3 regions of the Denitrificimonas halotolerans genome follow, and region 1 is predicted to be linked to each of the others. Evidence: riboswitches for the same ligand, from Rfam matches in the RefSeq annotation. Region 1 holds a riboswitch; each other region holds the start of a gene.
What was found. Region 1 has a riboswitch for manganese ahead of mntP (manganese efflux pump MntP). Riboswitches for the same ligand answer to the same signal wherever they lie in the genome.
Positions count from the first base shown of each region.

Region 1 (4,254 bases):
GATGAACTCTGTTGGTTGATAACCGCCTGAGCCAAAACCAAACTCGATGTTGGCCATGGCACGCTCCATGCGCCTGGCTTGCTTGTCGGAAAATAGAAAGTCGCCTTTCTCATCCATCAAGTTGATGAACTCGTGAATGTTGTCAGCCAACAATCCGCTGATGAAGTCCTCACCAAACTGATCGAGTAACCGGTTCGCTCGCACCGGTCCAATGGTTGGAATCTGGCAAACTGACTTGACTAAAGCCTTACGACGGTCAAATTCAGCGCCTGTCCGGTCGCGCATCAGGGTCCAAAGTTTACCTTTGCATTCCCTGCAGCTGACTTGCTTATCGACTGCCAGAAATTGCTTCTCGGTAATTGGCTCACCGTCATGTGCTACCAAGGTTCCACAATCGGGACAGGCTGGCAGAAAAATCTGTTCGCCGGTTGTATCGCGATTGCGGGTTGGTTTGCGCGTATAAGCATGTCGCCAGTGGTAACCCATACGCATTCTGATGCGCCCCAGAATAAAAAACTCTGGTGCATCCTTACTAGACAGAACGCCTAACTCAGCGCGGAGCTGGATCAGCTTTGCGAGTGTGTCAGGGCCGTTCAAAACCCAGACTTTGGCATTTGGGACAGTTTCCAAGATCTCCCTGCGCCACTTGTAAACCAAGTGAGGTGGGGAAATAACAAGGTGTCTACGATAGCCCTCTGTGTGCATAACAGCTGCAGCAGCGATGGCCATCATGGTTTTACCCGTACCCATCTCCGCATTGATGACTGCAGCTGACTCGTTTTTATCAACGAGTAGCGCAGTAACCGCTTGAACAACTTCGGCCTGAGCATCGAAAGGTTTTCGGAGCAGTCCATCCATTACCTGCTGACGCTGGAGGTGAGTGGGGTGGGTCATGCCGGTATACACCGGAGGGTTTGACTCGTTCAAAGAGTCGATTAGGACATCGCCGAACTCGGAAATGAAGTCGGTTAGAGGGATGGTTGTTGAGTGAGTACTCATAGTGTTTCTCCAAAAAGCAAAAGGCGGAGAAACACAGCTCCTGACGGAGAGAGTTTTCTCCGCCAAGGGTAGGTAGGTTAGACATGAACTCACAGCGTGAGCGCCGCTTTGCATCATGTACACGGCTTATGGCATGTTGCTGATCAACGATCAGCGAAACATACCTAGAGGATATGCCAGGCTTTATTGACTGTCCACCCTCCAATAAAAACTGTAGTGGCATAGTGTCAATGGCCACCTATTTAGATTGGTGCTGGCTCGAACCTATCCATTCCTTTCTTTACATCAGCAATCCGTGATTCGGCTCATGCTCACAGCGCTCACGACACATTCCCCACCTTGGTGAATATAACTGTGGTTCTGTATTGATAGTACTGCGGCGCTTGAGGCCTTTATTTATAGTCGGTACACAAACAAAGCTGAATTTGCTATTGCTGTAAGCTATTGCTAAAGTTGCGGCCTCTTTGGGGAGTAGCCTGCTTCCGATATTAGGAAGAGTTCGTATCAACATACTTGGCCAAATGCCATGGTGCGGACACCTCTCGGTTGGCGAGACCATCGATATACTCATGCCTGAGGTCGGGCGTGTGCGTATATCGTGGACTCAATATGCCCGACCGGATTAATCTAATGAACCCTATAGCCCTTCTTTTACTTGCTTTTGCAATGTCCACAGATGCCTTCGCCGCTGCAATTGGCAAGGGCGCAAGCCTAAAAAAACCCAGCTTCTCAGAAGCCTTAAGAATGGGGGTTATTTTCGGCTCAATCGAAGCAATAACACCTGTAATAGGTTGGTTGATTGGTAAGTCGGCATCATCTTACGTAGAAACTTGGGCTCACTGGATAGCATTTTTTCTATTAGTGGTCTTGGGTTTGTACATGATTTATGAAGGCATGAAACCCGTCTCAGAAGAAGTAGAAAAACCTTCCAGTCACTCTTTTCTTAAAGTTTCTCTGACCGCAATAGGTACTAGCATTGATGCTATGGCTGTTGGCGTGGGGCTCGCGTTTATTAATGTGAACATCTTGATTGCAGCTGCTCTAATTGGATTAGCGACGACATTCATGGTGACACTGGGGGTGATGTTAGGGCGAACTATTGGTTCCGTATTGGGACACAGAGCGGAAGTTTTTGGCGGACTTACGCTCATAGCGGTAGGCGTATGGATATTGTTGGGGCACTTGTAGCGCTTAAAAAACAAACCTCCCTCTGGCTTAATAGCGGAGGGAGGGGTGCAAGATGAGTTCACCAGACGCTTACGTTAAATAAAGTGCTCAGTCAAATCGAACTCACGCACGAAGAGAGCGCCGCTTCGGTCTGTAGTTACCCAGTGGCGCTCACCGAAAAGCGCTATGTATTTGTAATAGACGCCCCATTTACTCAGGCTGTTGATTTCCACCCAAGTAAGTGGAAGCCCTTCAATGGCCTTGAGGACTTCAACACCATTACAATCAATACGTATCGGAGTAACGAATGGAGACGGAAACCTTGAAGGCTTTGTGCCAAAGCAACTGGAGTTTGGAGTGTGGATTCCTTCAAGAAAAATCTGCTCGAAGAAATTACCTAAGATGCCTTTCTTAACCGAGTCGGTTATGTATTGGCATCCAGCTATTAGTGTGTTTTGTGATTGTTGAGACTGCATAGTGTTTCTCCAGATAAAAAAGCGGAAACACTGATCCTCTGGCGGAAAAGTGTTTCCGCTAGGGGGTATTGCGAATGTTTTTACAGAACGAAGAGGGTTAAACCGACTTGCGTTTTTAGTTTATTTCACGCCCATTCACGCACGGCCCAGTTACCACTAGCCAGCGCAGCTTCAGCATCAGATTCGGTTTTCCAATACTGAACACTCAAACGGGAAATCGGACCTTCTTCTGGGCAGCATTGCCCGATGTAATACCCTGCAGCAGAGCGCAGGACTTCGATCGGGTAGGATGATGTGTCAAACTGATCTTGTTGAGTTTGAGTCGTCATGATGTTTCTCCAAAAAACAAAAAGCGGAGAAACACAGAATCCTTGCGGGATAAAGGTTTATCCGCAGGGATTAAAGGTAGGTTTAAACAACAGCTTACTGGCGTAAGCACCCATTTTCATGTTGTACAGGGCTTGAGGTATGTTGTCAGTCAACGACTAACGAGACATAAGTTAATCATAAAACAGTGGTCTGGAGGTGTCCAGTATCTGGCCGGGTTACCGAACAATTGGGTCGCGGATGCTGCCGGTCAGCCGGTCAAGGTGGGGTATTGTCACCACATCGCTAGGACGCAAGTATGCACACTCACGCGACAGGCGCACTCTAGTCCCTATGCTGCTCATGCCAAATTGCGGCCGCATGGGCTGCCTTTGCGTTGAACTTCATGAAATGCTTTCGGTAGGCGTTGATGAGGCCATCGTCGTTCGTTCTCTGGCAAAGAGTAAGAATTTCCGGGCCAACGCGCCAACTGATCGTGTAGCGCGTAGCTTTGATCTCGCTCTTGGCCCTTTCGAGCAAATCAAGCGATTCTTGGGTCAGAGGCGCAGTCGTCCAGAACTCGAAATGCGCCGGGATGTTTTTCCAATCTTGATGCTCGTTTCTAATCCTGAAGAAAATCGGGACGTTGTGCTGTAACCAGCGCTTTACCTCACTATGCGGCGTCTGCCCATAGGGGTCATGCCCTTTGCATTCGATGAAGGTGACAGATAAATCTTGTCGCTCCGCTATCACGTCCGCCTCGGCCACGCCCATACTATTCTTGTAGATTCGGTTCAATCGTACCAAGCTAGCACCGGATTTTCGCATGAGTTCGGCAGCGAGGTACTCAAACAATGTTCCACGAAGCTGGTTAGATGCTCCCGTAATCTTTCCTAGTTTGCTGAATAGATCATCAAATTTTGCTGGGTCGATAGTAGATAATGTTGCTGCCTTATTCAGCACTGCTGATAGTTCCCGCAACCCTGCGGCAACTTCTTCACCAAATAGGTTTGCTGGCGTCGCTGGAATAATCCCGTTTTTCTTCAGGATCTGAAAAGCATCGCTATTGAATTTTTCAGCGGCAAATATCTGCAAGCATGAACCTACGTTCCGAAGACTTCTCAGGGTTCGACATTTGTTGATGAAGGGCTTCACGCCCTCAATGGTGACGGAATCACCCAGATATACATCACAAACGACAAAACCTGGCTTGTCCTTGCCATCCTTGGTCGCTTTCACCATCGGCCCCAAATACGAAGGCGCGGTAAGATCCCAGGCGAACGTCCCTACACGGGGCAAGCTATCA
Region 1 covers NZ_JAXIVU010000002.1:208,106-212,359, forward strand. The annotation lists gene TOI97_RS02785 (DEAD/DEAH box helicase) at 1-999, opposite strand, end outside; yybP-ykoY riboswitch at 1,459-1,580, shown strand; gene mntP (manganese efflux pump MntP) at 1,630-2,187, shown strand; gene TOI97_RS02795 (hypothetical protein) at 2,262-2,642, opposite strand; gene TOI97_RS02800 (hypothetical protein) at 2,768-2,971, opposite strand; gene TOI97_RS02805 (hypothetical protein) at 3,294-4,254, opposite strand, start outside.

Region 2 (4,254 bases), on a different contig from region 1:
ATAAAACGCGTGTGCAATTTTCTGCTCCTTTACAATTATCCGAACTGACTGACCAAGGTAAAGGCCAAGTGCGCACTCAACGTATGCTGCACCGTCTACTTCGCGTACACTTTCGCAATAGCAAGGCCGCCGTGATAGGTCCCGATCTATCCCACCGTCGCACCTTAGTCAAGGCGCTGATCCATGAGCCAGAAGTTCAGAAAAATATTACCCTAACAGCTGATCGCGAAGGCATCAGCCTAGAAAAAGCACAAAAACGCGCATTGAAGTACGCCAATGAAATTGCTTCAGACTACTCTTATATAGCCATTCGCTTTTTAGAATTGGTACTCAGTTGGTTTTGGAATAAGTTTTATGATGGAATAAAAGTCAACCACATAGAAGGCGTACGCGAAGTAGCTCACGGACATGAAGTCATCTACGTACCATGCCACCGCAGCCATATTGACTATCTGTTAATGTCATATTTGTTATTTACCAACGGCTTAACTCCTCCACACATCGCCGCAGGCATTAACCTCAACATGCCTATTATTGGTCGTTTGCTACGCCGTGGCGGTGCTTTCTTCATGCGCCGCACTTTCCGTGGAAACCCCTTATATACAAGTGTTTTTAACGAGTACATGCATACCTTATTTAATAAAGGCTTTCCAGTAGAGTATTTTATTGAAGGGGGCCGCTCACGTACGGGGCGTACCTTACAACCCAAAACTGGCATGCTTGCTCTTACACTAAGTAGCTTCTTACGCTCACAACGCTTACCCATTGTTTTTGTACCGGTGTATATCGGTTATGAACGTGTTTTAGAAGGTCGTACCTATCTAGGCGAGTTACGAGGCGCCAACAAGAAAAAAGAATCTTTCTTTGATGTATTTCGTGTTATCGCTGCTATTCGCAAACAACGTTTCGGCAAAGTTGCGGTGAATTTTGGTCAACCGTTAAAACTGGCTGACTTCTTAAATGCACAGCACCACAACTGGCAACACATCCCACTCGAAGAACGCAAAACCTTTACTGGCCCTGCAGCACAACAATTAGCCACCCATATTGCTCGATATATCAATGCAGCAGCAGACATTAACCCCGTCAACTTAGTCGCCTTAGCGATGCTTTCCACACAGCGCTTAGCCCTAGATGAAAATGCACTGACACGCATCATTAATTTATACCTCTCTTTACTGCGCAGCGTACCCTATTCCAAACACACTAGTGTGACCGAAGGTGATGGCCTCAGCATAATTACACATGTGCACCAGATGAAATTAATCAGCGAACAGCAGGATGCTCTAGGTCGTATTTATTACTTGGATGAAAACAATGCGGTGCTCATGACCTATTACCGCAATAATGTACTGCACGTGTTTGCACTCCCTGCGTTATTGGCCAGTTTTTTTCACAGCAATGCCCGCATGACCCGAGAACACATTTTAGAATTAACCCACGCTCTCTATCCCTATTTACAAGCAGAGCTCTTTACCCATTACGCAGCTGATGAAATCGAAAGCGTCGTTGATCAATGGTTAACCTGTTTTATAGAGCACGGTTTATTACAACGTGACGGTGAGACCTATCAGCGTCCTGCACCAAGCTCCACTCAATATGTCTTGCTCAGCTTACTGGCGCGCACCCTTATTCAGACTCTGCAACGCTTTTATATGGCCATCGCCTTACTGCTCAATAAGGGGCAAAATGCACTTGATGCGCAACAATTAGAAGAACTCTGCACGGTTATGGCACAGCGTTTATCTATTCTGCATGGTTTAAATGCACCGGAGTTTTTTGATAAAAGCCTATTCCGTCACTTTATTCAAACATTGATTAACGAAGGTGTCATACAAACTGACGATGAAGGCAAATTGAGCTATCACGATAGACTAGGCACTTTAGCGGAAAGTGCCGCAAAGCGAGTACTGCCAGCTGAAATCCGTCTATCTATCCGCCAAGTCACCACGACGGATGATGCTCCAGCCTCATCAAAACCAGATTGATTTAAAGGTGTGAGTTACTTAAGATAGCAACCTTCTTGAGGGAGTAGTCGGCTATGGAGTAAGCCATAGCATGCACGTCAACATACTTGATCCTTTGATCATGGCGTGTATACCCTAAGTTATGTTGCAGTACGCCATAACATACACTGGGGCTGACGAGACTCATGACATACATAATCTTCCTGGGTGGCAAGGCTATGTATGCCATGATTATTTCGTCTGTCCGCCCTAAGGTTAACTTATGTTTGACACATTGCTGATTTCTACGAGTATTGTTGCCCTTGCCGAAATCGGTGACAAAACTCAACTACTCGCGCTATTACTTGCTGCACGTTATCGCAAGCCAGTTCCCATAATCCTCGGTATTTTAATCGCTACCTTGGCCAACCATTTTATCGCTGCGGGCATTGGCCACCAAGTCTCACAACTGTTTGAGCAATCAACCTTGCTCTGGATTTTAGCTGCTAGCTTTCTTGCTGTAGCAATCTGGACTTTAATTCCCGACAAACTGGATACTGATGGCCATATTATCTCCAAATATGGACCCTTTATAGCTACTTTAGTAGCTTTCTTTTTAGCTGAAATGGGCGATAAAACTCAAGTTGCTACGGTCATGCTCGCTGCTCAGTTTGATTATTTCTGGCTTGTCGTCTGTGGCACCACACTCGGCATGCTTCTCGCGAATGCACCAGTGGTGCTCATGGGAAATTTTGCTGCCGAACACTTACCGCTTAAGTTAATTCGTTCTTTTGCAGCAGCCAGCTTCCTAGCCTTTGCCATTTACTGTGTATGGCAGGCGATGTACTTAACTTAATAGTCCGCATAAGACTTGACACTGCCACTCAAGAGTGAGTGAACCTAGAGTTACACAGAGGTCAATCAACACTGACACCAGATACAACCTTTAGGCACCGTAAGTTTGCACACTGTACTCAACAAAACCTACGGTGCCTCCTCAAGATATTACAGCCCGATTCAGGACCACAGCTTTACTCTTCAGAGATGTGTAACACAACCTTACCATTCACTTGATTACTAGCTAACCGGGCAAACGCAGCGTCAGCATCATCCCAAGCAAATACCTCATCCACCTGTGCAAGAAGCTTCCCTTGCGTAAAGAGTGGCCACGCTTTTTCGGCCAACTGCGCCATCAATTGACCTTTAAAGTCATCACTGCGACTACGCAAAGTAGAACCAATCAACTTAATTCGCTTACCTAGCAACTGCGCTAAATCCAATTCAGCACGACGTCCCCCCATTAAACCAATATTGACCCAACGCCCCTCCATTGCCAGCATCTTTAAGTTCTGTGCAGCATAATTGGCACCAACAGGATCGAGAATCACATCAAAAGGGGCAAAATCATGCAACCCTTCAATATTGTCACCCCGTACCACACCCCCTTCAGCCCCTAAATCGACGCAGTATGCTAAACGCTCAGCAGAACCAACGCTCACCCAACATGGACTAGCAAAAGCTTTGCACAACTGGATAGCTGCCGATCCTACGCCGCTAGCTCCCGCATGAATTAAAACTTTTTCACCAGGCTGCACTTGCCCTAATTGAAAGATATTCAGCCATGCAGTAGCGTACACCTCAGGAATCGCTGCTGCTTCTAACAGGCTGAGCCCTTCAGGGACCGGTAATATGTGACGCTCATCAACACACACCTCTTCAGCCATTCCACCACCAGCCAACAGAGCACAGACTCGATCCCCCACTTTCCAAGCGCTACGCTCGCTCACTTCGCTAATCACACCAGCGCACTCCAACCCCAACACGTCAGTGACTCCTGGCGGTGGCGGATACAAACCTGCTGCTTGTAATAAATCCGCACGGTTTAGGCCAGCAGCAACAACACGAATACGAACCTGTCCAGCCTCACAGTTGGGAGTCTCACACTCAATCAACGTTGGACGACCTTCACTACCTTGCAATGCTTTCATTGTGCCTCCATATTGTTACTTATATTATTCATTGTTATCTATTTTTCACCGATTACAGCCTACAATGGAACTGTAAACACTTTAGGTGGCCTAAAATGCGTCATAACTCACTCAATAAAAGAATCAGCATGAAGCACACTTTAACTCGCTCTGCCTTGGCTTTAGTAATTAGCCTTGTGGCTTTGCCGGCATCCTATGCAATGAGCAAAGCACAACAATGGGACTACTTACAACCCGACCGCGACCAAATGATCGCCAGTTTAAACGTGGTTGAGCTACTAAAACGCCACCACTATAGCAAGCCCCCCTTGGACGATGCC
Region 2 covers NZ_JAXIVU010000003.1:71,082-75,335, forward strand. The annotation lists gene plsB (glycerol-3-phosphate 1-O-acyltransferase PlsB) at 1-1,988, shown strand, start outside; yybP-ykoY riboswitch at 2,028-2,224, shown strand; gene TOI97_RS03645 (TMEM165/GDT1 family protein) at 2,230-2,802, shown strand; gene TOI97_RS03650 (NAD(P)H-quinone oxidoreductase) at 2,978-3,934, opposite strand; gene TOI97_RS03655 (carboxy terminal-processing peptidase) at 4,063-4,254, shown strand, end outside.
Region 2: linked by a shared signal. The riboswitch ahead of TOI97_RS03645 (TMEM165/GDT1 family protein) and the one ahead of mntP (manganese efflux pump MntP) in region 1 are both predicted to bind manganese.

Region 3 (4,254 bases), on a different contig from region 1:
TTCATGTGCAAGTTGCAGTTGCATTCGGTATTACCAACAAAGGTCCATGGAGTAGCTCTAAAAATCCTGGGATTAATAAAGTATTAGCAAATGCTTACTTAAAACCTCAAGATTTGTACGAATTACACGATGGTTGGATTAGGCTTCATCATTCTTAGTGATACGCCCTGTGCGGAGCCGCATGTAGGGTATCGTGGGAGCTGAAGGCTAGAGGTTTCTAGCTACTCGGTTATGTGCGTATTTTAGTAAGCCAGAATTTATACAGGCCTTCAATATCTGCTGAACATAGTAAATTCATGCACTGTTTCAACTCATTATCCGACCAATTCCACCATTCCATTTCTAATAGCATTTTAATTTTGTCGCTAGAGAAACGGTACTTGATATGCTTTGCTGGATTTGAGCCAACGATCTCGTATGGTTCTACATCTTTAGTCACAACAGATCGGCTAGCTATTATTGCACCATGGCCTATTTTTACCCCTGACATAATCATTGCTTCCGAGCCAATCCAAACATCATTTCCTACAACTGTATCACCTGCGCGCTCAAAACCGTCTTGCGCCCCGGAAAACTCATCATTGTCTTGATAGAAAAATGGAAAGGTGCTTATCCAATCATGTCGATGGCCCTGATTACCTGCCATCATAAAAACAGCCCCAGAGCCAATTGAGCAAAAATCCCCTATGATAAGTTTGTCTACGTCTGTTCTATCTGCCGCTAAATAGCGCGCACAATCATCAAAACTATGTCCATGGTAGTAGCCTGAATAATAGCTATGTCGCCCAACTACAATATTCGGATTTGTAACCTGCGCCCGTAACGGAATGCCAGAAAATGGAGATTCAAAAAAGTTCATAATTACAATCGTACCCTAAAGCCACATGACGCTGAGCGAAGCGGCAGCCGCTCAGATTCATCCAGCTTACGCGACTTGTTAAAATGGAAGTGCACATAAAGCAGCGAAAAAAACACTCAACCAATGCTTCCCTTGATTCCTCAACCCGAAGAAAGTCCGGCCACTTTTTATGGCGGCCAGTCGGGTCAACAATTTCCGAGGTTAATATTTCAAAAGAGCTTTTTTCATAAGCATCAGTTCGTTGTTACTGAAAGCATGCCGATCTGTATCAGAGTACTATTGCGCCACATGCAAGCGAACTTTATTTATAAGCTCCCAATAATAAAGCACGCTTTAAAACCGTATCAACAATCCTTGCAGTCACACTTCATGCAAAACTACAAGCATATCGTAGAAGAACTCGGCATACAGATAAACTGAGAGTGAATCCACCGCCCCTCCACGGTTAATTCAAAGGGAGAAGTTTATACCTGAAGTGCTAAAAGTGCCCCTGTAACATCCATACGCCTACTGCTATAAGCGTAAGGCCACCAAAAACTTCCGCTCTGTGCCCCAGTAAAGAGCCTATGGTTCGTCCTAGCAACACGCCTAGCGTTACCATGAATGTCGTTGCTAATCCAATTAAAGCGGCAGCAATCCAGATATTCACATGAATAAAAGCCAATCCCACACCTACAGCCATAGCGTCAATGCTCGTACCTATAGCAGTCAGAGAAACTGTTAGGAAAGAGAGGCTAGAAGGCTTTTCTACTGTTTCTGGGTCGGACTTCATGCCTTCATAAATCATATACATGCCTAAAGCCACTAACAAAGAAAATGCTATCCAGTGAGCCCAAGCTTCTACGTAAGATGATGCCGATTTACCGATCAACCAACCTATAACTGGTGTGGTTGCCTCAATTAAGCCGAAAACCAACCCCATTTTCAGAGCTTCTGAAAAGCTAGCTTTTTTTAGGCTTGCGCCCTTGCCCACCGCAGCGGCAAAAGCATCTGTAGACATTGCAAAAGCAAGTAAAAGAAGGGCTATAGGGTTCATTAGATTACTCCGGTCGGGCATTTTGAGTCCACGATATACGCACACGCCCGACCTCAGGCATGAGTATATCGATGGTCTCGCCAACCGAGAGGTGTCCGCACCATGGCATTTGGCCAAGTATGTTGATACGAACTCTTCCGAAGGTCGGAAGCAGGCTACTCCCCAAAGAGGCCGCAACTTTAGCAATAGCCTACACCAATAGCAAATCCAACTTTGTTTGTATCTCACTTATAAGACAGTGCCTCAAACACAGTAACTCAACATATAACCGGCGAATGTCACCAGTGACTCATGAAAAGCTGTGTGTTATGACTCTAAAAAGTATCAAAAGAGCCTCAGGTCTTATCGGACGCCGAGTCTAATGGGTCAAAACTAACCCCTGAAATAATAGTCATTGCTGCACACCCTAGAGTTCTGCAAGCAGATAAAGCGCATTAAAACAGGCCCAAATCTATATATGGGTGACCCGCTTTATTTACCCATTACACTCGGTAACCATTTAACGTAACAATTCAAGAATTAGCTCACGTGGCAGCTACATCCTCATATTTTGCTTGATCACCCGAAACAGCAGACTCGGCTTTCACCCCTAATGCCGTTCATCCTATATTAAAAGTCCGAGTCCGAGACAGGCATGTGCCCTTGCTAAACCGCATGGCTCGAAGCGTCAATTTCGTCTGGAATTTTTGTTAATGAATTAAGTCAACACTCGATTAAAGAGCGTGGTGTGTTTTTGTTAGCTTACGATATGCAACCCTACACCAAAGGTGCTGGTAAAGAACCAGGGGTGCACAGCTAAACCTTACAGTGCATCGCGGGTGAGTATGTCACACGCCGCAAGCAGTTTAAGAAGGTGCGGCTGAACTGGCGCAAATCAGGTGGTGTACTCCGCTCATTGGGCTGGATACCCGTCAATACAGGTGCAGCTCAATGGAAAAACGGGCAGATCTACCATAATGGCCACTACTTCAAGGTGTGGGATAGCTACGGTTTGAGCCAATATAAATTCCGCTCGGCCAGTTTCAATGAAGATGCCCGTGGCCGCTGGTACTTCAATGTAGTGGTGGAGGTGGAGGTCGAGCCAAGCAAAGGCCAAGACCGTATCGGTATTGACCTGGGTTTGACCGACACTGCCACCTGCTCGGATGGCACAAAACTGGAAGTGGGCCGCTTCTACCGTGGCCTTGAGGAAAAATTAGCCATAGCGCAACGAGCCAGAAATAAAACCCAAGTCAAAACCATTCATGCGAAAATCGCTAACCGTAGAAAAGATGCCCTGCACAAGTTCAGCCGCACGCTGGTCAACCGCTGCGGTGAAATCTATGTCGGTAATGTCAGTAGTTTAAAACTTGTTAAAACCACGATGGCCAAGTCAGTGCTGGACGCTGGCTGGGGTCAATTAAAAACAATGCTGGACTATAAATGCGCTCACGCAGGCATTGTTTTTAAGGAAGTTGACGAGGCATACACGACCCAAACCTGTTCGAGTTGCGGCAGTTTGCCCGAGTCGAGGCCGAAAGGTATCGCAGGACTTGGAATAAGAGAATGGACGTGCAGTGGGTGTAGTGTCACCCACGATCGCGATACCAACGCGTCACGTAACATTCTCGCGGCTGGGCATGGTCGTCTAGCAGTAGGAATTCCCGTCCTTTAGGTCGGGGAGGATGTCAAATAGCCTGTAGTACTCGCAGTGGTTTTAGCAACTAAAGCTAAATATATTTGAACTCGAGCAACAACTTCTTCGGGGTCATAAAGCTTAATAATATAGTCAACACCACCGCCAGTAAGACCAGCAATTTTTTTGATCCACTTCACTATCGGAACTTAAATATAAGATAGGTATATGCGCAGTTGCAGCATTAGCTTTTAAACGTCGACATAAAGCAAAGCCATCCATTCGTGGCATATGTACATCTAAAATAATCAAATCTGATACTATAGAAACAGCTCGGTCATAACCTTGAAAACCGTCAAATGCCACACTGATTCTATAGGATTTAGTCCGCAGCGCTTCAACCAGTAAGCGTAATTGTTCAGGGTTGTCATCTACCAATAATAGGCGTGGTTGCTGCATTTCTGAAAAAGGATTAGGAGCTGTACTATAACCCATAAACCTAGGCTTCAAAAACATACTCTGCAGTCAAAATATAAACAATAAAAAGCAATAACCAGTTAAACTCTGCGTCAAAATAAATTCAATATAAACACTAACACTAATGACAATTAAATGACTGCAGAAAACTTAATAAAACCGGCTAAAAAAAAGCATACACTTGACCACTCTTCTGCTGCTAAACAGCGCTACTATAGCAGCTACCTACTGTTCATTATGCTATTGATTTTTGCCGATGATAGCTTT
Region 3 covers NZ_JAXIVU010000001.1:122,167-126,420, forward strand. The annotation lists gene catB (type B chloramphenicol O-acetyltransferase) at 230-859, opposite strand; gene TOI97_RS00550 (manganese efflux pump MntP) at 1,338-1,895, opposite strand; yybP-ykoY riboswitch at 1,945-2,066, opposite strand; gene TOI97_RS00555 (RNA-guided endonuclease InsQ/TnpB family protein) at 2,749-3,549, shown strand; gene TOI97_RS00560 (response regulator) at 3,664-4,005, opposite strand; gene TOI97_RS00565 (hypothetical protein) at 4,123-4,254, shown strand, end outside.
Region 3: linked by a shared signal. The riboswitch ahead of TOI97_RS00550 (manganese efflux pump MntP) and the one ahead of mntP (manganese efflux pump MntP) in region 1 are both predicted to bind manganese.